DNA from 4 places in the Halobacillus amylolyticus genome. Region 1 is predicted to be linked to each of the others. Evidence: riboswitches for the same ligand, from Rfam matches in the RefSeq annotation. Region 1 holds a riboswitch; each other region holds the start of a gene.
What was found. Region 1 has a riboswitch for thiamine pyrophosphate ahead of thiT (energy-coupled thiamine transporter ThiT). Riboswitches for the same ligand answer to the same signal wherever they lie in the genome.
Positions count from the first base shown of each region.

Region 1 (6,201 bases):
CATGCAGTTCTTCTTTCTTCACTTCCTCATCTCCTATCCTCAAGATCGCCGTAGCCATGAATTCTAGTTTCTTTTTATCCAAGTAAAAGTAAATTGTATTTTTATCTCTTCTCGAATAAACCATCCCTGTGTCTCTTAACTTTTTTAAGTGGTGGGTAATGGTTGGCGGCCTCAGACCAAGTTTCTCAGCGATCAACTGACCATGCATTGGGCCTGTAAGTAAAAGCGATACAATTCTTAATCTCGTTGGATCTCCTACAGCCTTGTGAAAGGCAATCATTTTATTTAATTGCATAATCAGCCTCCATTATTCGTGATTCATCTAATTAGATGTTAATCTAATTGTGGGGAAAAGTCAAAAAAAGCTGCCAGAGTTAAAAACTCTAGCAGCTTTTTGATTATTTTGCATGTTCTCGTATAGTTCTCCCAAGCTCTCTCGCAACCGTTGCCGACCCCGACTGTAAATCTTCTTTTGAAAAATACAGCTGAATATTCGTTTCATCCATTTCGAGGGCTTCTGCAAACAAACCGCCCAATCCTCTTGCTTTTCGGTCGACTTGTAACAATACACGTAAACCTTGATGATCTAAAAAGAAAATCAGTTCCAACTCATCTAAGTATCCTCTGAATTCACCACCAGGGAGAAATTCAAATTCCTGGACATAGCCGTGCCTTCTTGAATGCTCCATTTCCACCTTTTTCAAACGAAAGCCAAGCTCTCTTTCCACCGCTTGAAGTACAGTATCAATATGTGGATGGACAGATACTTTAATATAATCTCGATCCTCAGCATCAAGGGCCATTGGAATGTCAAGTCCTGTTTCAAACCATAAAGGAAGCCTGTTTAGTGTAGCTGGTGTGTGGGTGGGGATATCGATGGAAAAAGGAATTTCCTTCGTCTCCTTCGCAGCAATGACAAATTCACCTGACACACGATATTGTTCCAGCTTTACCGTTTCTTTCACTTTCTTATCATCGACTTCTCTTAATGCTTCAGTCATTAAGAAAATAGTGATCTGCTCAATCTCCTGTTCTACTTCACCACCTTGAACAACTACCTTGCCTGCTACAGTTTCGCCAGGTTGGAACTCTAGCTTCTCAAGCTGCGTATCAACTTTGGCTGCGCCAATGCCTGCACGCGCCATTAGTTTTTTAAACATGACTATTCCCCCTCTTTTTTACCTTTCTGAATCCATTCGCTCAAGAAAATGATACACTTCTAAATCCAACCAGCCCTTGTCCTGTTCACGCCCTTCGAAATTTTCTCTGTGTAGAAATGTCGTGAGGGCTTCGTAGAAATCGTCAGAATCCGGTTGCTCGCTTGCCAAAAACCCTGTTCTGTACAAATGATGAACAACGCTCTCCTCAAGCTCACCTTCTAAACGTTTAATATTTCCCTGCTTGGATTCCCCGAAATATAGCTGTTGAAGCTTGTAAATTCGTGATAATTCTTGAATGGGTTCAGGATGATCATCCACCCGCAAATCGACAAAGACATCACTAAGCCCGCCATAGCCTCCTTTTTCCTTTACAACGTAAATCGCTGCAGATTGTCTCCCCCTGCTGTCTCCGCCCGCTTTTTCAGCAGCTTCAAGTCCTGCTAACAAGCGGTCCGCTAACGTCCCTTCACTTGACTCAAAAGCACGCCCCATTTCTGTCACCGTTTCTTTATTTACTAAAATATTTCCTTGTGCTGTGTAGTGTTTTCCTGTTACGCCTCCAGCCCAGTCATAGCAGCGTTCACCAGTGAATGTAGCTGCTCTTCCCTCGGCATCAATAATTCCCACTTGGCGATCTGCAGCCTCAGGATCATTCTCTATCAGTCTATCCACGGTTTCCTGGGCACTTAATCCTTCACTTAACAATTGCAGGCCATCAGGACCGTAAGCAGGATTAGCAAATGCTTGTGTGGCAATTGCTCCGACACCCGCTTTCGCCCAAGGCACTACTGCGCCTACACCGAGGAATTTTGATTGGACAGCAACCCCGAGCTCTCCTGTTTGTGGATCAAATCCGACAATTGAATAGGTTGCAATTACTTTAGAATGTTTCATTGTTTTTCTACCCCTTTCCTATATACATGATTCGACTCTTTCATATTATTCACCTTTCTATTTTACAAAAAAGAACCTATTTTCGCAGCATTAAAAACTTTTAGAAAATAGGTTTTTCTTGCTATGAATGATTTATCAATAAAGCTGGACGCTGTGAAAACAACAAGCATAATATGATCGCACTTAAAATAAATGTTGGCAGCATATAACCACCATTGTAAAGCAATGAATATAACCAAACTGGCTGGCCTGGTGGGGCAGCGGCGCCATAGAAGGCAATTCCAGCAAAGAAGTGGGCTACAAATCGAAAGAGACTGCCTACAAACGCCCCTGCAATTATCCATACAACTAAGCGCTTCATATGCCTTGCTTGGGCAGCTTCCCAAACCGGCTTGGCGAAAATCCCCGCAAGTCCAATGACGGTGAACGCGACAATATAGTCAAGGAATGTTTGCAATGGTGTTATCATATAAGCACCCATTAATATTTGATAGAATCCTAGCAGAAGCCCTGTCAATAAACCACCACGAAGCCCCCATCTAAATGCCATAATAAACACGGGAACCATTGCAAAGGAAACCGATCCCCCTTGAGCCCAGAGCTTAAATGATAGAAATGGAATAATATCAAGCAAGATCGCTAATGCCGAGAAAATAGCCACTTCTACCATGAACAATACACGTTTACTTTGCATAACCAACAACCTCCTTTTTTCACACACAAAAAAAGCGATGCCAAAGGGAAGCTTCCTGATGGAGGAATCCCTTACATCGCCATCAAAAAAGCCACCATCCCTACGCCAGTACTAACTGACAGGTTCGAAGGGTCTGAACAAAAATTGTTCACTCTCAGCTATAAAAGCTCCCCTTGAAGGCTATATACGTTTGCTCTTTTTGCTATGAATCTATTATAAATCAATCATCCTCTGCATTCAATGCAAAGCCGGTACGGAAACGACTAACCTGCCACCTGGTTTGACAAAGGTGCCTTGAGTTAATATAATATAATTCGTAACAATTACTATTTATGAAAAGGAGAACTGCAATGGCTAAACAAGCAATGATAGAAAAAGAACGCAAACGTCAAGCGACGTATGAAAAATATAAAGATTTGCGAAAGCAATTAAAGGCGGAAGGCAATTATGAAGCACTTAGAAAGTTGCCAAGAGATGCCTCACCTACACGGCTTCATAATCGCTGTGAGTCAACTGGAAGACCTCACGGCTATATGAGAAAGTTTGGGCTTTCAAGAATTAAATTTCGCGAACTCGCTCACAAAGGACAGCTTCCCGGAGTCAGGAAAGCCAGCTGGTAAGAACAAAAGCGCAAGCGCCCGTTAGAAAAAAGACACACAGAAAAACCTTAGGAGCTCATAGGAGTTCTAAGGTTTATTTACATACCATCAATGCTTTTTGTAAGGCTCTTTTCGTAAATTTTGTTGCTCTTTATCCCCCGCAGATATAAACCTTCGTCACGACAGCAAGATTGATTTCCACTTCGGGCCGTCGCTTTCCGCGGGCAACGCTTCAGCTTCCTCAGAAGCAAAAATCGCTTCCTGCGGGATCTTCAGCTGTTGCTTTTCCCGCAGGAGTCGACGGCCCTACGCTCCAATCAACCGCCATATCAGCGAAGGAAATACGAAGACTCCTGCGCGAAAGCGAAGACGATGAGACCCCACAGTGAGCGGCCTTTGCGAGCGAGGAGGCTCAGCGCGCCCCCGCGGAAAGAGTAGTGTATTTCCAAAGCCGTATGTTATGACGCAGTTTATAGTTTTTGTGTCAAAAACAACAATCTTTTAGAAAACAGCCTTTTGTAAAGAGCTTATAAGGTTTTAGCATACATTTGAAAAAATTCAAGACTTCGCTCGATAATCAAATCTTGATCGTTGTCTAATGTAGCAACATGGTAACTGTTTTCCAAGCGGACAAGCTCTTTATGCTCGGAGAAGACTGAGTCAAAGATCGTTTCAGAGTTATCCGGGGGAACAACATGGTCTTCCTCAGAGACAAAGATTAGTGCCGGGCAGTGGATATCCGCGAGTCCTTCATGAACCTCTTTCATCAATGCCATTAAAGAGCGAATCGCATTGATAGGTGTTTTATCATAAGCCAGCTCCTCCACATCTTCTTTTTTGATGTCAGAACCAATCGCTGCAACAAAACGATCTTTCGTTGATTCCATCACATTTTCCATATCAGGAATATCAACCGCTCCATTTATGGAAATAACCCCATTGATCTTCTTATATTTTTCAGCAAGGTATAACGCCAGTGTCCCTCCCATCGATAATCCTACAACGAAAATGATGGAACACCGTTCATTCAGCCATTGATAGGCAGTTTCGACCGATTGAATCCAATCATCCTTGTTCGAAACCTCCATATCCTCAGGAGTCGTTCCATGTCCCTCAAGTCTCGGACAAGCGACTGTATAGCCTGTTTTTAAGTAAGCGTCAGCGAGAGGTTTCATACTTTGCGGTGTTCCAGTAAATCCATGACTTACAAGAATGCCTACTTCGTTTCCTTCAACAAAAATTGGTTCAGCCCCATTCATCATTACACATCTCTCCCCATTTCTTTTCTACACATTACCCTATCTAAGGCTGTAAGAAAACCCTTACCCAAGCAGTTTCTTCAACACCGTCTTTTCAAGAAAAGACCATGGCACTACTTTTTTCAAAAATAAATTCAGCCTAACACCAGCGCCAATGGGATAACGGAGTTTTCTAATTTGAGATTTGCCGGCCATCCTCGTCATTAGATCAGCAACCTTTGCTGGAGCTCCGTGAGATTCACTGTTTAATGCTTTCCATAATCCCCTTACATAGTGAGCATAAGGTGAATCAGGATCATGCACAGCCTTTGGAAGTTCCATTCCGCTTGTCCAGATGTTGGTTTGATAAGAACCTGGTTCAATTAAAGCCACATCAATCCCAAACGGCTTCACTTCAAAACGTAAGCTTTCCGTCAACCCTTCTAGGGCATGTTTTGAAGATACATAAGCCGACAAACCAGGAAAGCCAATCCGTCCGCTAATACTGCTGACATTTATAATCTTGCCTTGTCCTTGTTTACGCATGATCGGAAGTACGGCTTGAGTCGTTCTAATTACTCCGAATACATTCGTTTCAAATTGTCGTCTGTAAGCTTCGATCGGCACCTGTTCCAAAAATCCTCCTATAGCAAAGCCCGCATTGTTCACTAAAACATCCACGCGATTCAATTGCTTCAGCTTTTGCTTAAAATCTTCTATAGAATTGTCATCAGTGACGTCAAGCGGCCAAATTTCAATACGTTCTCGGATAACAGAAGAGATCCGGTCTGTCTTAAACACTTCGGCTTTACTCATATTTCTCATTGTTGCAATGACGTGGAAGCCTTTCTCTGCACATTTTAAAGCCGTATGAAAACCAAATCCACTCGAAGCCCCCGTAATAATAATTGTTCGTTGCATCGCTTTTTATCCCCCTCCACTATAAGTTCCATGAAAGCTGCCTATTCCCTGCTTTTTTAACAACTTTCAAGGTCAACTTTCTAACATACAGAATGACAGTCACCTTTTCCGACATAGCCCTCGACTGGAATTTCCATAGTTACAAACTTCACACCACCACATAGACATTCGACTTTACTAAGAATTAGCATCTTCATATATTATAATATGAACATAAAATGAGTGACTATGGTGGATGCGGTTGTGGAAGACGTTGCGGCGGCGATGGATTCGCCCTCATTGTCGTGCTATTCATTTTACTAATTATTATCGGTGCAGCAGTTGGCAAATAATTTTCAAGCAGGGAAATCTTCTAACCGGAAGCTCTCCCTATAATATAGGTTGCCTTTTTGACGGTACTTGCTCTCTCCATTAAAATAAGTAAAAGAATACATTGAAAGGGGATCATTATGCCCACCATCAAAGACGAGCACCATACGATTACGTACAAGCTGACAACGTTGTCCGATATCCACTTTATTAAAATTTATCTAGACGATTTAAATGGCGTTCATGTGACAGCTTCAACGTCTAAATCACAAAGCAAGGTAGAGGATTTTTTACATAAGAAGATTCAATGGATGAATCAAAAGTGGCAGAAAATCCATGAAGACTTATATCAGGAAGTGTCACTAAACACTCAGGAAACCCCACGG
Region 1 covers NZ_CP095075.1:1,140,167-1,146,367, forward strand. The annotation lists gene MUO15_RS06025 (DUF2087 domain-containing protein) at 1-295, opposite strand, end outside; gene MUO15_RS06030 (sporulation protein) at 399-1,160, opposite strand; gene MUO15_RS06035 (DUF1028 domain-containing protein) at 1,179-2,054, opposite strand; gene thiT (energy-coupled thiamine transporter ThiT) at 2,176-2,748, opposite strand; TPP riboswitch at 2,829-2,932, opposite strand; gene rpsN (30S ribosomal protein S14) at 3,099-3,368, shown strand; gene MUO15_RS06050 (alpha/beta hydrolase) at 3,875-4,609, opposite strand; gene MUO15_RS06055 (SDR family oxidoreductase) at 4,670-5,506, opposite strand; gene MUO15_RS06060 (YjcZ family sporulation protein) at 5,725-5,838, shown strand; gene MUO15_RS06065 (YgjP-like metallopeptidase domain-containing protein) at 5,956-6,201, shown strand, end outside.

Region 2 (6,201 bases), 780 kb from region 1:
TAAAGGTGTTCCTATTTTAATTGGGACTACTAAAGATGAATTCCGACTCTTTACCTTTTTTGACCCTATATGGAAAAACGGAGATCCTAAAGATGTTGCGAACATGTTCGGGCGGACGTTTGGCTCACGGTGGCCAAAAATCTCTGATCAATTCTTGGACAAGGGAGAAAAATTAACTCAAACCCTCTATGATCAACTGATGACCCTCCGTGTGTTTTTCTATCCAGCAATTAAATTGGCGGAGATGCAACTGGAACAGGATGCCCCTGTCTGGATGTACCGCTTCGACTGGCAGAGTCCTGTTTCTAATGGCAGATTAAAAGCCTGTCATGCTTTGGAAATTCCATTTGTCTGGAATACGATTGATAGTGCAAAGTCTCTGATAGGTGACTCTTCTGACCGGCAGAAAGTGTCTGAGCAGATGCATCAGGCTTGGATTGCCTTTGCTCTGAGTGGTAACCCAAATACTCAAGCTATCCCAAGTTGGCCGGATTATGATTTGGAAAATCGGTCTACAATGATTTTTAACGCGGAAAGCAGAATTGAGCATGATCCAACTAGCGAAGACCGAGTGAATTGGGAAAAAGTTGTTGTTAATTAAGGTTAATGTTCGTGAAGAGTGGAACATTTCATGGATTTATTAATCCAAGCTCTATTAAACATTGGGACTTGTAGAGATGAATCTAGTTATTTCGGAAAAACGGGCTTAAGTTTTCAAGCTCGTTTTTTTATATGTATTCCCTATCCGATACCCGTTCGTTTAAATTGGAATAAATTTTGGTCCTTTACATTAACCATAAACTAGCAAATGCTAGTTCCAAAGGTGTTTTTTAAACCGTGTATACTGAAAATTTTAAATTTTGTGTTAGTATAGTGCGGAAAAGGATTTTAGAAGATTAATAAAAAGGAGGAGACTCACAAACATGAAGAAAAGAGCAAGTATTGTTTTATCATTGGCTGCAATCTTGACCTTACTTGTTTCACTTTTTCCAAGTGGATTAGGTGTGAATGCTGAAACAGGTGTAAACGTTTCTATCGATCCCCACCTAAATAAAGCATTAGAAACGGAGACAGGGCCGTTTGAAGTGGTGGTCACTTTTGAAGGTGAAGGAGCCCCAACTACTCAAAATGTTGCTTTACTCGAAAAGATTGGATTGACGGAAGGGGTTACCATGAAGGCCCTTCCAGTTGCCGGTGTCTTAGCAACAGAAAGTCAGATTGATAAATTAGCACAAGCAGAAGGAGTTCGTTCTCTCTACTTGAACAGAAAGCTGTCTTACTTTAACGAGAAGGCCACAGAACTTACAGGAGTTGATCAGGTTCGTACGGATGATCAAATGACAAAAAGGAACGAAGGTCTTCCTGTTACCGGAGAAGGGGGTTCCGTTCTTGTTCATGATAGCGGGGTTGACGGCACACATGCAGACTTGGAATATGGTTCCCATCTGGTTGAAAACGTACTTAGCTCCATTAACTTACATGCCTATAGCGATATTGGCCCTGTGACGTATCAAGAGGGCGTTGTGAACACGGATACAAATTCCGGGCATGGGACACATGTTGCTGGTACTGTGGGTGGAACAGGACAAATGTCTAACGGAAAATACGAAGGTGTTGCCCCGGGTGCTGATTTAGTCGGCTATGGTTCCGGCGGTGCTCTCTTTATTCTTGATGCTATTGGCGGATTTGACTACGCTTTAACCCATCAGGCGGAATTTGACATTCGCGTTATTACAAATTCTTGGGGTTCATCAGGTGAATTCGATCCGAATGGTCCAGTCAATGTTGCTAGTAAAGCGGCGTATGAACGGGGAATGGTTGTGACATTTGCCGCCGGTAATGCTGGTCCTGGGGCAGATACGATGAATCCGTATTCTCTCGCGCCTTGGGTAATTTCTGTGGCAGCAGGTACCTTTGAAAATGAGCTTGCTGATTTTTCTTCCCGCGGTGTGAAAGGTGAAAGCGGCACGTTTACTATCGAAGGTGAAACCTATACGTATTTCAACCGGCCTGACCTAACAGCTCCAGGTTTAAACATCGTGTCAACCAGAACTCTGTCACCGGTAGGAGTACTTAATACGACTACCGACGTAGAAAATATACCCACTGCTTTTCTGCCGTATTATACTACGTTAAGTGGAACATCCATGGCTACGCCACACGTTGCAGGTATAGTCATGTTGATGCTTGAAGCCAATCCGACGCTGTCCCCTGACGAAGTATTTGAAATCTTGACAGAAACTACTACGAACATGCCAGGATATGAAGCGTGGGAAGTCGGCACTGGCTATGTGAATGCTTACGCGGCCGTAGATAGTGCGTTTGCATTGACAGACAGTAAGGCTCAGAAGGGTCCAAAACATAAGTCTCTAAGATAATATACCAACCGTCTCGAGACAAGCCCGAGACGGTTTTATTTTTGTAGCCGGCATGGGTCGAAGCTATAGGATTCAAGTCCCGAGCGATGAAGGTCGTTCGGTTAGCTAAAGACAAGGTTTCCAGCTTAGTAGGAAGCTGGAAACAAAATACCGCCGTGAGGGATACGGAGGTTGGTTACCTTTTTCCTTCCCAAGCAATGAGTACTTTTCCAAATTCCTTTTCAAGGTTTTCTAATTTTTCTCGTTCAGTCTCTGAAAGAGTTGCTAACTTGTAGTCATTTTTCATATAAAAACCTCCTATCTTCTTACTTAGAGTATTCGTTAAAAGGTGAAAAATATCCCATTTACATCTATTTCAAGAATCCACCCTGACAAATGGACATCCAATTTTAAATGTTACAAGACAAGGCTAACTTTGTGTGTTAAACTCTAGAAAATAATATAAGAATAATATTCACTAGGGGAGCCATTTGGCTGAGAAAGGAAATGACATTTCTTTGACCCTCTGAACCTGATTTGGTTAATACCAGCGAAGGGAAGTGATGATGTTAGCGTTAATCATGTTGATTAATTGGTATAACAGGATCACTTTTATGTGGTGCTGTTTTTTATTTGTTTCATTTCAGGAAGTATTTCCACACTTGAGAAATTGATGGGGGATTTTTTGAATACTGAGAGGAGAAATATAACAGTGGAAATTAAAGATCAAATTGTATTGATAACTGGGGCAAGCAGGGGATTGGGAGCAGAAATTGCCAAAGCTTTCGGACGTGAGGGAGCAAGGGTTATTGTTAACTATAATCAAAGTGAAAAGAAAGCGCAGGAAGTCGTTGAAAGTATTGGTGACCGTGCTTTGGCGGTTCAGGCAGATATTCTCGACAAAGAACAAGTTCAAGCAATGTTTGATCAAGCTGAAATGCATTTTGGCCAAGCCGTTACAACAGTCATCAACAATGCCCTGGTTAATTTTAAGTTTGATGCCGCTAACCGGAATACAGCAGAAACCGTAACTTGGGAAGAGTACCAAATGCAATTAGAAGGGAGTGTAAAAGCAGCATTACACACAATACAAGCAGCTTATGAAGGAATGTGCGCCCTGAAATTTGGAAGAATCATTAACATCGGTACCAACCTATTTCAAAACCCTGTTGTTCCTTATCATGACTATAATACAAGCAAAGCGGCATTACTCGGTTTTACTAGAAACATGGCTCGTGACGTGGGAGCTCATGGTATTACGGTGAATATGGTTTCGGGCGGGTTATTGCAAAAAACGGATGCAAGTGCATCGACTCCTGATGAAGTGTTCGAGATGATTAGTGAAAATACGCCGTTAAAACAAGTGACAACCCCTGAGGAACTAGCTGATGCAACCTTATTTTTTGCATCACCATGGAGTCGTGCAGTTACGGGGCAAAACTTAGTCGTTGATGGTGGATTGGTTATGGATTAATTTCTTAAAACTACGGTGCGATGTCTGTAGCCAAGCTATTAAAGCGTTTGGAACTAGTGACGAGTTGGTCAATTTATAACGCCCTAACTAAAGTTATGGTATGAAAAACAGAAGATGATTATTAGATTATGATCGTAAAAAAAGCCAGCAGAATCCCCACATTCTGCTGGCTTAACTATTTCGTATTACTCTTGAATTAAACGACCATCAAACGCTTCAGCTGGAACAATCGTCTCCCCACTCGCTTGCATCTCTCGCAAGTAATCAGCAAACAATTCACGCTGAAAGTCAGGATGCGATGCCCATTCCACTTCACCAAAGGTCGTATAACCATCACCTTCACCTGTAGAAAGGAAGTTGTTCGTCACAACCGTAAACGTCTGATCAGAAAATTCACCATTCGTATAAACAGGTGTGCCATCAGTCAACTTAATGGAAGTCACGCGCTCTCCATCAGACTGTGAAGGATCATAGACAACATTCATTCCTGAAAACTGAATCTTCATAAAGTTCCAATCATCGGGAGCTGGCCCTTCTAAGATTTCCTTAAGCTGCTGCCCAGTCATTTCTGCTGTTACGTTATAGTTGTCAAAAGGAAGCACTTCAAATACTTCACCGTACGTAATCTCACCTGCATTAATATCTGTGCGGATACCGCCACTGTTTTGGAAGGCAATGTCTGCATTTGCACGTTCACGCATTGCATCAGTAATCATATTTCCAAGCTGGCTGACACCAAGGTCGCCGTACTTGCGTTCACGAGTCAGCGGCCCTTCTGTAGTGGAAACGACCTCGCTCTTTACTTCTTCTACTTGTTGCTTATAGTAGTCTACAATCTCGCGAACGCTTTCATCTTCACCAGCTAGGTGCTCATATGTTTCTAGCATGTCGATTTCAGAATCATAGATTTCCTCTGATTCAGGATCGACAAACAACTGAATGTGGCCAATCGCGTTTGTATAACGGTCAGCTTCTACAACCGGAATCCCATTCACATGCCTAGCTACTCGTTCGTGGGAGTGACCACCGACAAGGGCATCCAGTCCGCCTTCAGATGAGTTTGCCAGTTGTGCCAGTTCACCCATAATTTTATCTGTTTCTTCCTCATGCCAGCCAGGAAGGTGAGAGGTTACCATTACCATGTCGGCACCTTTTGCTTCAAGTTCAGCCGCAAGTTCCTCAGCAATTGGGGCAGGCGTTGGAAACTTCAAGCCCTCTACATGCGTGGATAATGTCGTCTGAGGTGTTTGTGGTGTTGCAAATCCGATAATCCCTATCTTATAGCCGCCTTTTTCCACAATGGTATAAGGCTTGGCCCACTCAGGACGCTCTCCAGTTTCTTCTTCAAAAATGTTCGCACCAAGAATGGGATAAGCAGCATCATCCAGGCGCTGCTTCAGGACATCGACACCCCAGTCAAACTCATGGTTACCGATTGCGCCTGCATCGTACTTGATATCATTCAATGTTTCAATGGTAGATTTTCCGTAAAAAGAATTAGAGATAAGAGTTCCTTGCATCGTATCTCCGCCGTCCACAACGACCGTACCATCCGCATTCACGGAGCGGAAATCCTCAACAATGCCGCCGATTAACGCCATGCCGCCCTGTTGATATTGCTGGTTTTGGGTAATATGACCATGAATGTCGTTGGTAGAAAGAATATCAATGACATCAAAGACTAGTGGTTTGAACGACTTTGCCACTTCATCGAGTGTCATTGGCTCATTTGGTTGAAACGCTTCTTCAAACGTAATATCAAACCCACCTGCTAGAGTAGCATAGGCCACATACGGCTTCGCTTCCTCAGGAATAGACTCTGCATCCGTAAAGTTATTCAACACCTCAAGATCCACTTCAGGAACATTGCCATCATTCATCGCAAGCGTGAACAACTTCGCCATATCAATACGGGTGATCGGTTCTTTAGGACTAGCACCTTTGGACTTGTTTGATGAATCAGAGAAAAACACATCTTTCGGACTTAACCCCTTCATCTCATTCGCACGCTTCAACATCTTCATCACATCAAGGCGCGTCACATACGGGTTTTTATGTACCTGAGCCTGCTTCTTCTTCTTAATAATGTCTTGTTCAATCAAAAGCTCTGTATCACTTAACTGCGTCATGTCGAAATTCGTCTCAGCTTTTACCTCATCCGCCTGAAACAATGAAAACGCCATGACTGGAGCGGCTAAAACGGTCAACAACTGCTTCTTCTTCATCCGTCTTTTTCCCCCTTGAATTATAATAGAAACCGTATACAATGTACCAAATTGAATGAACATTTAAAATCATGCAATCTATCTATTTTTGGTTGCAGGTAAGAGGATTATGGTGGGGGAATGTCTAATTATGTATATATAAGAA
Region 2 covers NZ_CP095075.1:1,917,034-1,923,234, reverse strand. The annotation lists gene MUO15_RS09960 (carboxylesterase/lipase family protein) at 1-601, shown strand, start outside; gene MUO15_RS09955 (S8 family peptidase) at 924-2,378, shown strand; TPP riboswitch at 2,828-2,933, shown strand; gene MUO15_RS09950 (3-oxoacyl-ACP reductase) at 3,070-3,831, shown strand; gene MUO15_RS09945 (bifunctional metallophosphatase/5'-nucleotidase) at 4,017-6,056, opposite strand.
Region 2: it holds a riboswitch for thiamine pyrophosphate, as region 1 does, so the genes downstream of both, MUO15_RS09950 (3-oxoacyl-ACP reductase) here and thiT (energy-coupled thiamine transporter ThiT) in region 1, are expected to answer to the same signal.

Region 3 (6,201 bases), 1.9 Mb from region 1:
GGCTAACCCGTCAAGCTGGCATGTGCTAAGAATCCCCCTTACCCGTTTATCCATTTCCGCTCCCCCCATTTGTTGAATCCTGAGACTAAAGGCAACTTCATCATAAACGGTGTCAGTAATTAATTGATGCTCAGGATTTTGGAAGACGTAGCCCAGATGCTGCCGTAAATCGATTTCTTTCCAAGAGTATAACGATTTCCCTGAAAAGGACACTTTGCCCATGCCCGGCTTTTGAATGCCTGACATTATTCTAGACAGAGAGGTTTTGCCGCTTCCGTTTGCCCCCGCTATAGCTATGAATTCTCCCCCTCTGATCTCAAGGGACACATCGTTAATGATCTTTCGGTCACTCTTCGTCCAGGATATAGCTGATAGTTCAAGAATGGGTAGAGAGGAACGATCATCCCTGGTAGCGGAGGAGCCCCCCACTTCTTCTCGCGTCCCTCTCCATTCGTTGAGAAAATCATCTACAGTTAGCGGCAAATGATCAAATTGGTCCCATCCTTTTTCGATAACATATTCAGTGATGGCTGGCATCCAAATCCCTTGCTCCTGCAATGTATGTCTATGGATGGAGATCCCTTGTCTGATCGGCCCGTCATAAAAAATGCTTCCACTTCGATTCATCATCAGACCCCGTTCGATAAAAGAAACCCAGCCATCCAGTTGATGTTCGATAACGATCAGCGCAAACCCCTTATCCTTTTGGAGCTTTTCGATCGTTTCAATAAAATCACGGGTAGCTTTCGGATCAAGATTAGCGGTTGGTTCATCAAGAATTAACAGCTCGGGCTCCATGGCAAGCACACAGGCCAAAGCAAGTTTTTGCTTCTGCCCACCAGATAACGTGCTTATCGCCCTCAGCTTTACACCTTCTAAACCAACTAGAAGCAAAGCTTGATCAATCAGACCAGATATTTTTTCAACAGGTGTACCCATATTTTCTAGGCCGAACGCCACTTCATCCTCGACCGTTATCATACAAAATTGACTGTCTGGATCTTGAAAAACAACACCGGCATGCTGACTCATTTCCCCTGGGGAATAGTTTTTTACAGGATGTCCTCTAAACTGAATATCACCTGTCATTGTCCCGTCCAACTCACGAGGATGAATGCCACTCAGCCCATATGTCAACGTACTTTTCCCACATCCGCTCGGCCCTAACAAAAGAAGTCTTTCCCCTTTATCCATTGAGAAACTCACATTTGACAAGACATCGTTCTCTTCGTCCTCAAATCGAATATGCAGTTGATTCACTTCTATTAATTTCATGCGGCCTTCTTCCTTCGTTGTTCTTTTCCTAATGCAAAGCCTGTCAGCACGCCCGTTTTTGCCAGTGCGTCACTTATAGTCTTCCCTAACAAGCCAGAGATGAGGGCACCACTAATTATGCGGACAACGAGCATACTGATCACGTAACCAGTCCCAAAGGCGGCGTACCCTGAGCGAAAGTATCCCCAGACGAAACTGAATAGAGCCGCTCCCGCACCAGCTAACATTAATACAGGCAGGTTATACGTTTTATACTTTGTTATCGAAAAAGCTGCTTCTGCTCCTAGACCCTGGATGATACCTGTTAAAATTAAGATCGGTCCCATGGCATTTCCAAGCAGCATTTCAACTGTTGCCGCAATGGTTTCCGATAAAAAGGCCGCTCCCTTTTTTCGTATAATATAGGCAGCTATGATAGAGACGATAAACCAAATTCCGAAGATTAGGTCATAGCCAATTGGCCCAAATAGACCGGCTAGCAGCTTTCCAACTGGTAGAAAAGCTAAATAAACAACTGCAAATACAACGGAAAGCACTGACATGACAACAATTTCTTTTAACTTCCAATTTTTAAGGCTCAATCTACTCTCCTCCTTTTGTTGACGGACTGTTTGCAGACATTGTAACCGTCATAACCGTATGTGCGGACCCTTGCTTCTCTGTTTGCTCAAACACCTGCTCAAGGCCGTTAAAAACCTTATTTCCATCCCCATCTAAACGTGTAGAGTAATGGGCTTCGTTCACCTCGACTCCTTGCTTCTTCATCTCTTCAATTTGACTATAAATTACATCCATGTAGTCCCCGCCACCCATTGGGTAAAGTGAAAACTTAGCTGCAACATCCTGACCGATCCGCTTACTTTGCGATCCGTTCAACGGGACGCCATCCTCTGCCATATAGACATCCCCTGCTGAATCTCCGGGACAGCCAATTGAATAGGTTGATTGGAAAACAACATGTTCTCCCATTTTTGCCGCCTGTAAAAACATTGCTCTGGTTACATCAAACACATGTGTCATTTGTCCTCTAACCGTTGTTGTCACGTCGTCTGTCTTTATCCATACCTTAGAAGTGTCGACCTCGTTAAGTGATGACTTAATAATCTCGACAAAAAGATCGGTCATCGGATAAATTGAAAATGAACTTCCTGTAATACGATTTGTTGATCCACAACCTTGACTCATGATTTCTTCCTCCTTTTATTAAATACAAAAAAACTGCATCCCCGAGGGAATGCAGTTACGAACGTAAGTATATGTGTATACCATTGCTATTCTACGATCGACTCCACTTCCCCACGCTAGTATTATCTAGTTCGGGTTATAAGGGTCGGAATCCATTTCCTCTCAGCCGCGTCCGCAGCTCCCCTAGTGTTCGTTAACTATATGCAGTTTTGTACAATTTCATCGTAATGGAAGGTTTCTGTTTTGTAAAGCTTATTCTTTTTCCTTAACGAGTTCGTCCATTTCCTGCACAATACTCTCAAGCTCATCTAGTCCTTGTTTTGGACTGGATAAAAATACACTTTCCAGTCGCTCAATAATATTTTCCGGCTTAATATTCATTAGGTTTAACGTTTGCCGCTGCCATTTGAATGCCGGATGATTGACATACATGCAGTTGAGTCCAAATAATACCCCCATCATGTTATGCTGGACAGAAGTCATAACGGTGTAGAGCATCAGCCAGTCTTCCCGCTCAATTAAAGCTTGACGGTTTTTCCATCTGTTTCCAAGAACAGAGTGAGCATCAATCATCGCATGACCCAATTGATCAGGATACACTTGAACTTTGGCCTTCAACCCATCCATTAGCTCTGTACCTGACACAGTTTCTCCATAATGAATCGAAGCGATCAGGCATTGACTATCTAGATCGATATCAAACTCTTTCGTTACACGTTGGACGACCTTCCGAATGGTCTCCGTTAAAAAACCGCTTATTTCAAATTTAACATCATTCACTTGAAATGTTTCTGACCATTCTTCATCTTCATAAGCGTAGAAATCCATCAGTTGCCCATCCACCTGTTCAATAACAGAAAGACGATCTTGATCTGTCGGCCCCTCGGACCACAACACATTTAGTTCTACATCGGAATAATAATCCTCCCAGCCTCTCGCAACAGATCCTGCGATATAAACAGCTTCTACTTTAGAATTTTGTTCATATACGTTTGCCACTTTTGTTGCTAATGTTTTTAAATCCATAGTCTATCAACCACCGCCTGTTCTTTAAACTGACTTTTGATAAATGGAATAAGAGACAACACGATTGATTAGTCAGAAAGCCCTTTCATACATGTGAACTAACTACTCCCTAATAACTGTTGATCCTACACATGCCAATCTGTTTCACCTTTCAATATCTTTTCCATAAGTAAAAAAATGATTTCCTTAACTTTACCAAAAATCAGAGAATGAAGCGATAAATTGTTTGATAATTTTGCAAATAAGACTTATTACCATTTCAGGGGGTTTTTTACTAAGACCTACTAAACACTTTACTCCGATCGATCTCCACACAACCATTGTGGGCAAACACCTTTAACATCGGGGTGTTTTGATAGCTGGTAGAACCGATATAATAGGTCGCTTCAAACTCTTGACGCAATATAGTTAATGCTTGGCGGTGCAATGTCTTACTCTTCCCTTTTCCACGTGCTTCAGGGATAAGCCCAAAGTAAAATAATCTACCCTCTGCTATCGTACCAGGTTCAATATGGGGCATGACTACACCAATGGGCTGTTCTCCTTCATATGCAATTAGACATGTACGCCTAAAATTAGGGCCAAGCTCTTTTTCTACACTTTTTAGTCGGTCATCCATCGTCAAATTTGACTGCGCATTCAACGAGCCTGTTATAGCTTGAGACCATATATCTTTGAATGTGTCCTCCATCCCCGGTTTCATGGTAACAAATCTATAAGCCCCTGTTTCCGCCAGGCTCAGATTTGATAGATCCCTTTTCACAGTAACAGTCACATCATGCAGCATAAATCCGGCATCGATTAGTTCTCTATCTATTTTATCAATATGATGGGGTGATTGAACTAGAATGGAAAGGGTTCCTGCTTTTTTCAAACGTTCATCTTTACCTAAATACTCTATCAGTTGAAGAAACTCCTCTTGTGATAAATGCTTCGTTTCTTCAACTGTAGTAAAGTTCTCCCCCTCCACAAATTTCACTTTTTCATAAAGCTTGGCCTTATCAAAATCACATTCTTCCATAATTGCCCTCCTTGCCATGTACTCATTTTATATTCTAACGTCCAGCCGTTTCTTTTTCATCTGGATCCATAGATGCGATACAATAGGAAATGTAAATAATGGAAGGAGTGAGGAGTTTGAATCGAGAAATTCAATTAATTAAAAGGCCAAAAACTGTCCCGACTCATGAGCATCTAAGTATCATTGAGGCTGAATCGCTGCAGCCTCAAGAAGGCGAATTGTTAGTCGAGTTGTTATATGTATCGGTTGATCCTTATATGAGGGGACGCATGAATGATGCGAAGTCATACGTCGCCCCTTTTCAATTAAACGAAGCTATCTCGGGAGGAGTTGTTGCTCAAGTAATAGAGTCTAAAGCAGAGCAATTCACTACAGGGGATATTGTGACAGGCTCTCTTCCATGGAGGGAAAAAGCGATTACATCTGCTGATTCAGTTAGAAAAGTGGATCCAACCCTTGGCTCGATCACCACATCATTAGGAATTCTTGGGATGCCAGGACTTACTGCCTATTTTGGCCTTATTGATATCGGGAAGCCAAAAGAAGGAGAAACTCTCGTCGTTTCTGGAGCTGCCGGTGCTGTGGGTTCAACGGTGGTACAACTTGGGAAACTATTCGGCTGCCGAGTTGTAGGCATCGCCGGTAGTGATGAAAAGACAAATTATATTACAAATGAGTTAGGAGCGGACGCGGCAATCAATTATAAAACCGAGAATGTCGCGAAGGCTCTTCAATCTGCCTGCCCTAGTGGTGTAGACATTTATTTTGACAATGTAGGGGGAGAAATTGCCGACAGTGTTTACCCTTTGTTAAATAAATTTGCGCGTATTACACAATGTGGCGCTATTGCTTCGTACAATGTACCAAATGATCAGGGTCCACGGATACAAATGCATTTAATAAAATCAAGCGCTACAATCAAGGGATTCGTTGTTGGAGACTATCAAGAGCGTTTTAAGGAAGGATTTGAACACCTTTCCGCTTGGCTTAAAGATGGCAAACTCACTTATGAAGAAACGATTCACGAGGGATTTGAAAACATTCCTGATGCTTTCTTTGGTCTATTTAAAGGAAACAATACAGGCAAACAATTAGTCAAAATAGCTGATCCGCAATAATTGGGGTCGAAAAGTGTTATAAAACAGCTGTATTTTGGTTTGAGTTATTTTTCCCAAACTCAGCCGGATTCTGTCCAAATATAGAATGATTCTTCCAAACTCACAATGATTCTAATTTGTCATCATTCTGCCCAAAACTAAAAAGATTCTACCCTATTGATAAATAGCATAATTTCAACCTAACGTATAAAACAAACGCAATGTACTTGCGTTTGTTTTATACCCCACTGTTCGAGAATATCTCTTCCCCAACTTTGAAAGGTGGTTCAACCTACCCCAATCTCATTTAAAGCCTGATGCAGATTGGCCCGTGTTTTAACTTTGCTAAATTTCATTCCCATTTCAACAACAGAACGGGCGATTTCAGGGCGAATCCCTGTTAAGATCGTCTCCACCCCAACGAGTTGCAAGGAATGGGTGACTTGAAAAATATAGTGAGCCACAGACGTGTCAATGGCTGGGACACCCGAAATATCAATTAACAGGTATTGCAGTTGAAATTTCGTACTTTTCTCAAGAGAAGTTTCCATAATCAACTGGGCTCGCTCTGTATCTATCCCCCCAACGATCGGCAAT
Region 3 covers NZ_CP095075.1:3,067,753-3,073,953, reverse strand. The annotation lists gene MUO15_RS15790 (ABC transporter ATP-binding protein) at 1-1,275, opposite strand, end outside; gene MUO15_RS15785 (ECF transporter S component) at 1,272-1,856, opposite strand; gene MUO15_RS15780 (Ykof family thiamine-binding protein) at 1,858-2,460, opposite strand; TPP riboswitch at 2,552-2,655, opposite strand; gene MUO15_RS15775 (DUF4037 domain-containing protein) at 2,713-3,486, opposite strand; gene MUO15_RS15770 (GNAT family N-acetyltransferase) at 3,761-4,507, opposite strand; gene MUO15_RS15765 (NADP-dependent oxidoreductase) at 4,606-5,625, shown strand; gene MUO15_RS15760 (STAS domain-containing protein) at 5,892-6,201, opposite strand, start outside.
Region 3: it holds a riboswitch for thiamine pyrophosphate, as region 1 does, so the genes downstream of both, MUO15_RS15780 (Ykof family thiamine-binding protein) here and thiT (energy-coupled thiamine transporter ThiT) in region 1, are expected to answer to the same signal.

Region 4 (6,201 bases), 1.8 Mb from region 1:
AGTAGCCACATTTTCGACAGGAAATCATGGAATTGCTGTCGCCTATGTAGCAAAACAGCTTGGTATTCATTCAATCGTATGCATTTCATCCCGTGTGCCTAATGGTAAGGTGAATCGGCTAAAGCAGCTCGGAGCAGAAGTAATTGTCGTTGGAGACAATCAGGATGATGCCGAGGACTATTGCTATCAACTGGAAAGGGAAAAGGGTGTTTCTGTGATTAAGCCATTCGATGACCTTGATATCATTGCAGGCCAGGGAACGATTGGGCTTGAAGTTATGGATCAATGTCCTGATATAGACGAAGTGATCGTTCCGCTCTCAGGAGGGGGCTTGCTCTCTGGGGTTGCCTATACGTTGAAAGCTATTGAGCCTTCTATTCGTGTCACTGGCGTTACAATGGAGAACGCTGCCGTAATGCATGAAAGTCTTAAACAAGGATATCCAGTAAAAATGGCTGAGTCGCCTACAATAGCAGACAGTTTATTAGGTGGGATTGGACCGAATAACGAGCACACCTTTTCATTAACACAGCAGTATATGGATGAAAGTCTTCTTCTCTCTGAAAAGGCAATATCAGAAGGGGTATTGTTTATGATTGAGCATCATAAAATGGTGATAGAAGGTGCAGCAGGTGCAGGGGTTGGGCAGCTGCTTCTAAAAAAGAAGGGGAAAGAGCGTACAATTGTGGTGATTGTCAGTGGTAATAATGTAGACCATGAAACGGTGCGTGAGTTGCTTGAAACTAGATAAGCTTGCGGGGTGTGATGGATGGGAATAACTGTGAAGGATGTCTTGCAATTACCTGTAATGAAGTCGGCAAAAGTCCATGTTGGGCAAGAGAGTGTAGAAACCAATTATGTAGAATGGATTTCAGTCATTGAAACACCTGTAGAGAATTTTGTTCGAAAAAACGAGTTTGTGCTCAGTACAGGGGTTGGTTGCGGGGATGACCCTAATTGTTTAGAAACTTATGTCAAGGATGTTATGCAATCAGGGGCATCTGCCCTTGCTTTTGCTACAGGACGGCACATTTTCAAAATTCCTGATCGCATCCAGCAGCTTGCCTTCGACGAGAACTTTATCATCATCGAAATTCCATGGGACGTCCGCTTCGGAGATATTTTGCAGGATGTATTAATTGAAATTAGCAAAGAGAAAGAAGTCGAACAAAGGCATGCCGAAGGAATCAGACAAGAGTTAATAAATTGTGTACTAAATGGAAAAGGCTTGCAAGAAATCATGACCATTCTTTATCAACATTCAAGGATTCCTGTCGCGATCAGTGACCACAATAAAATTGTGCGTGCTAATTATGACTTTGACCAGAAAATGATCGATGTCTTGAACGGCGTGACTGAAGGGGATTACGAACTGATTCCGGCAGAGGATACTCCATTTCGTGATCACCCTCTCTATCATTACATTGAAGAATATAAGATTGGTGTGCAATACTGCTATCAACTTACTATTCTGTCTAATCATAAAAAGCAAGGCTACCTTCTATTTCAACCAAAAGGTGATGAAGAACTAACATGGCCTGTCCTAAACATTCTAGAGCATGCGCTAACCGCTTGTGCTCTATATTTTGTAAAAGAAGATGCCATTGAAATGACAGAAATCCGGCTTAGAGATCATTTCCTATTAGACCTAGCCAAGAATGATATCAACTTAGATAAACAAATGCTGTCAAAAGCCCAATTGTTAGGCTATGACTTAACCCTTCCATACATTTGCCTTGTCGGTTCCATCCGCTTCAAGAAAAAGGTAGATAACCTTATCGGGTCAACAGATCACAAAGTACAGTCCTCATCAATGCACAGCCGCAATTATTATATTCAAAAAGAGGTCACCCACGCCGGTGAGGTTCTGAAACGGCGAACGATGGCAACATTTGAGGACGGAGAAGTGATCGTCTACTTGGAAGCAGATAGCCATCCGTATGTCGAGACAAGTAATCAATTTCTCGATCTCATTGAACGGAGATTAAACGAATTACTTGCTGGAATAAATATTTCCTGGGGAATATCTTTTCATAAAAGAGGAATTCTTTCTTTCCACCAAAGCTACGATGAAGCTGTAACTGCTTTAAATATTGGAAAACAACAGCACGAGGAAGGAAACCGCACCTTTTTTAGTGATACCCGAATGAACAGGCTTCTTATGGCTCTTTCCCATGAAAAAGAAATTGAGAGCATTGTGAAAGATACACTGCAGCCTTTAATTGAATATGATCAGAAGCGGCAGACCGATCTCATTCAGACGTTTATTGTTTATAACAAATATAACAGTAATGTGAGTCAAACAGCGAGGGCCTTGACTTTGCATCGTCAGTCCTTACTTCATAGATTACGTAACATTGAGCAATTAACGGGATTATCACTGTTAAATGCCGACGACTTGTTTTTGCTTGAGCTTAGTGTTAGGTTATGGATGTTGAAAAAAGTGGAAGAGTGAACAGTGACAAACGAAAAATGCTTTGTTATGATGAAATCAACCAAGTGAATAGTTAGTAAAACTACTAGGGGGGCCCGAGTGTGGGCTGAGAGGAAAGCAAGTAAGCTTTCCGACTCTTATGAACCTGATCTGGTTAACACCAGCGGAGGGAAGTAGTCAGACGAAATGTCTTATGACTTTATCCATTCGAAGCCAGGTCCACTCTAGGATCTGGCTTTTTTAGTGTTCAATCGCTTCCCTCAATGTGTGTGAAGGTTTCTTGATCTACATTTAAAGAAAGGAGGAAACGACGTGAATCGTACTCGACTATTAACGACGATGGCGATATTTGTGGCAATTGGAACGCTTGGGTCCCAGTTGCTTTGGTTTCCGGCCGGTATTGCTAAAGCTTACCCTGTTCAGCATGCCGTCAATGTGATGGCAGCCATCACGCTTGGGCCGATCCCAGCGGTCGGAATCGCTTTTACGATCGGCTTGCTACGAAATCTGCTAGGACTCGGTACATTGCTTGCGTTTCCAGGAGGCATGATTGGAGCCCTGCTCGCGGGTTACTTTTACAAATGGTCTAAAAAACCCTGGATGGCAGCGTCAGGCGAAATGATTGGTTCTGGCATGATTGGTGCGCTGTTCTCTGTCCCCTATGCAAATGTTCTAATGGGCAGTTCGGCGGGAGCCTTAGCCTTTTTACCATCATTTCTTATAAGCAGTACAACCGGTGCTTTACTTGGCTTGTTTGTCGTATCTAGATTGCGTCAATCGAACGCTATCCCACAACCAAATCTATGACTTTCGGAAACTACTAGGGGCGCGAGTGCGCTGAGATAAGGATTCTTCCTTAGTCCCTTGGAACCTGATCTGGGTAATACCAGCGAAAGGGAAGTAGCCTCACAAAACCTCTTAGTAGCTTCTTTTTTAAAATTAAGGAGGCAAAATTTATGACATTTACCGAAATAGTTAGAAAAGAAAATAATGAGTTATTTGAAGCAATTTTTAACCACCCCTTTGTTGAGGGAATCGGGAAAGGTGAGGTTCCAGAACAAGCCTTAGCCCACTACATTAAAGCCGATTATGAATACTTAAACGCTTTTATGCACGTGTATGGTGTCGCGATTTCGAAGTCAACCGAACGCCGCGACATGGGTTATTTTAGTGAACAAGTCGGTTTTGTATTAAATAGCGAAACACACCCACACCACAACTTTTGCGATGTGATTGGGGCAGGTTATGACGAACTACAAGGCTATCCATTGCCGCCGACAGCTGATCACTACGTCAAACACATGATGTATCATGCGCAAATGGGCGGCCTCGGCGAAATTCTGGCCGCTTTGCTTCCATGTCCATGGACGTACGTTGAAATTGGCAACCACTTGATGAAAAAGTATCAGCCGACACCGAATCACACGTTCTATCCTTGGATAGAGTTCTACGCGAATGAGGATTTTGATACGCTATCAATGGCCATGTGTGAACGTCTTGATGAGCTCGCCGAAGAAGCGTCAGAGGTTGAGCTGCGTCGTATGAAAGATGCCTTTCGAAAGAGTTGCCAACTTGAATTGAATTTCTGGGAAATGGCGTACACTTGTGAAGAATGGCCGACAGGGGAGGCGGTGAGTTCGAAATGAAGCAAGCAGCCTGTGCGTTAACAATTGCTGGCACCGACCCGAGTGGTGGTGCCGGTATTCAAGCTGACTTAAAGACGTTTCAAGAATTACAAAGCTACGGGATGAGTGTAATCACTTCCATCGTTGCTCAAAATACTACGGGGGTGAAGAGTGTTCATCATCTTCCCATTGAGATGCTGAAAGATCAGCTTGAGGCGATTTCTTCTGACATGCCTGTCCATGCTTTCAAAACAGGGATGATCTCAAACGTCAGTATGATGAAGGCGGTTGCCGAGTGGGTTCCGCAGGTGTCAGCACCTTACGTGATGGACCCTGTCATGGTTGCCCAAAGCGGTGATCCTCTGATTGAAGAGGAGTCCCGCGTATGGCTCCGTGAGAATTTACTGCCGCTAACTTCGCTTGTGACACCGAATATCCCTGAGGCAGAGGATATTTTAGGGGAATCGATGGAGAGCAGTGAGGATATGAAAGAAGCAGCACAGCAAATGGTTACGAGATTTGGTGCTGGTGCTGCCTTAGTAAAAGGTGGTCATATGAAGGGAGAAGCGGTCGACTTTTTATATGACGGATCTGAGATTCATACCTTTACAAGTGAACGAATTGATACAAAAAATACCCATGGAACTGGATGTACGTATTCAGCAGCGATAACGGCCTACTTAAGTCAAGGGTTGCCTTTGGTAGAAGCAGTCAAGCAAGCAAAGTATTTTGTAACCGAAGCCATTCGCCACTCATTCAATCTCGGCAATGGAAGTGGTCCGACTAATCACTTTGCAACACGTGAGGAGGTTTTTAACAAATGGTTTTAGATATTATTTCCGAAGTGAGAGAGAAACAGCCGCTAATTCACAACTTAACGAACCAAGTTGTCATGAACTTTAGTGCCAATGGATTGTTGGCCTTTGGTGGCTCACCGATTATGGCGATGGCTAAGGAAGATGCAGCAGAGATAGCGAAATTGTCAGATGGTGTGTTGATAAATATCGGTACGTTAGCAGAGGCGCAGGTTCAATCAATGATTATAGCTGGGAAGGCAGCAAACGAGAAGGGGATTCCTGTCGTGATAGACCCTGTTGGTGTGGCGGCAACAACACTTCGTACGAAAGCTTTTCAGCGGATCGCTGCAGAAGTGCAGCCTACAGCCATTAAAGGAAATGCAGGCGAGCTAGCCCATCTTGTAGGGATGTCTTTGGAAACAAAAGGCGTCGATTCCGTCGATACAGACAATGCCGATGAGATCACTCGGAAAGTTGCTAATAAATTTGACACGCTAGCTATTGTGACGGGTAAAGTGGATGTGATTTCAGACGGGGAAGAGATGATCAGCAATCAAACAGGTCATGCCTGGCTGTCGCAAGTGACTGGGGCTGGTTGCTTACTCGGATCGATCTTGACAGCCTGCTTGTCAACGACAGGTACACCTCTGAAACAAGCTTATACAGCCGTTAAGTTTTATGGGCTAGCCGCAGAGCAGGCTGCCTCTCAACCTGAGGTAAATGGTCCAGGTACGTTTGCCGCTCATTTTATCGATGCGCTAGCTATGGATCTATCACAATTAGAGGGATCTTCTTCATGAATCTACAGGAGAGACTAAGGAAATACCTCATTATGGGCAGTCAAAATTGCCAGCGTGATTCTGTTGCGATTCTAGAAGAGGCGATTGCAGGTGGAATCACGGCCTTTCAATTTCGTGAAAAAGGGCCGAATGCGCTTGAGGGAGAGGAAAAGCTCGAACTTGGTTTGAAGTTACGCCAGCTTTGCCGGAAGCATCATGTGTTGTTTATTGTAAATGATGATAGCGTTTTGGTGGAACCATTAGAAGCGGATGGTATTCATGTCGGGCAAGACGATATGGACGTTGAGGATTTACGTTCGACTTTTCCTAATAAGATTATAGGATTATCGGTTTCTAGTGAAGCTGAGGTTAGGAATAGTGCAATAGATGTAGTAGATTATTTGGGAGCGGGTCCAGTATTCGGGACATCGACGAAGGTGGATGCCAAGGCGCCTGTTGGCGTGGAGTGGATTACGAGTGTGAAAGCGATGTTTCCCGATATGCCACTCGTTGGAATTGGCGGGATTACGGCCCAGAATTCTCGCTCTGTGTTGGTAGCGGGTGCT
Region 4 covers NZ_CP095075.1:2,929,853-2,936,053, forward strand. The annotation lists gene MUO15_RS15085 (pyridoxal-phosphate dependent enzyme) at 1-751, shown strand, start outside; gene MUO15_RS15090 (PucR family transcriptional regulator) at 770-2,455, shown strand; TPP riboswitch at 2,512-2,623, shown strand; gene thiW (energy coupling factor transporter S component ThiW) at 2,747-3,241, shown strand; TPP riboswitch at 3,247-3,350, shown strand; gene tenA (thiaminase II) at 3,391-4,080, shown strand; gene thiD (bifunctional hydroxymethylpyrimidine kinase/phosphomethylpyrimidine kinase) at 4,077-4,889, shown strand; gene thiM (hydroxyethylthiazole kinase) at 4,880-5,656, shown strand; gene thiE (thiamine phosphate synthase) at 5,653-6,201, shown strand, end outside.
Region 4: it holds a riboswitch for thiamine pyrophosphate, as region 1 does, so the genes downstream of both, tenA (thiaminase II) here and thiT (energy-coupled thiamine transporter ThiT) in region 1, are expected to answer to the same signal.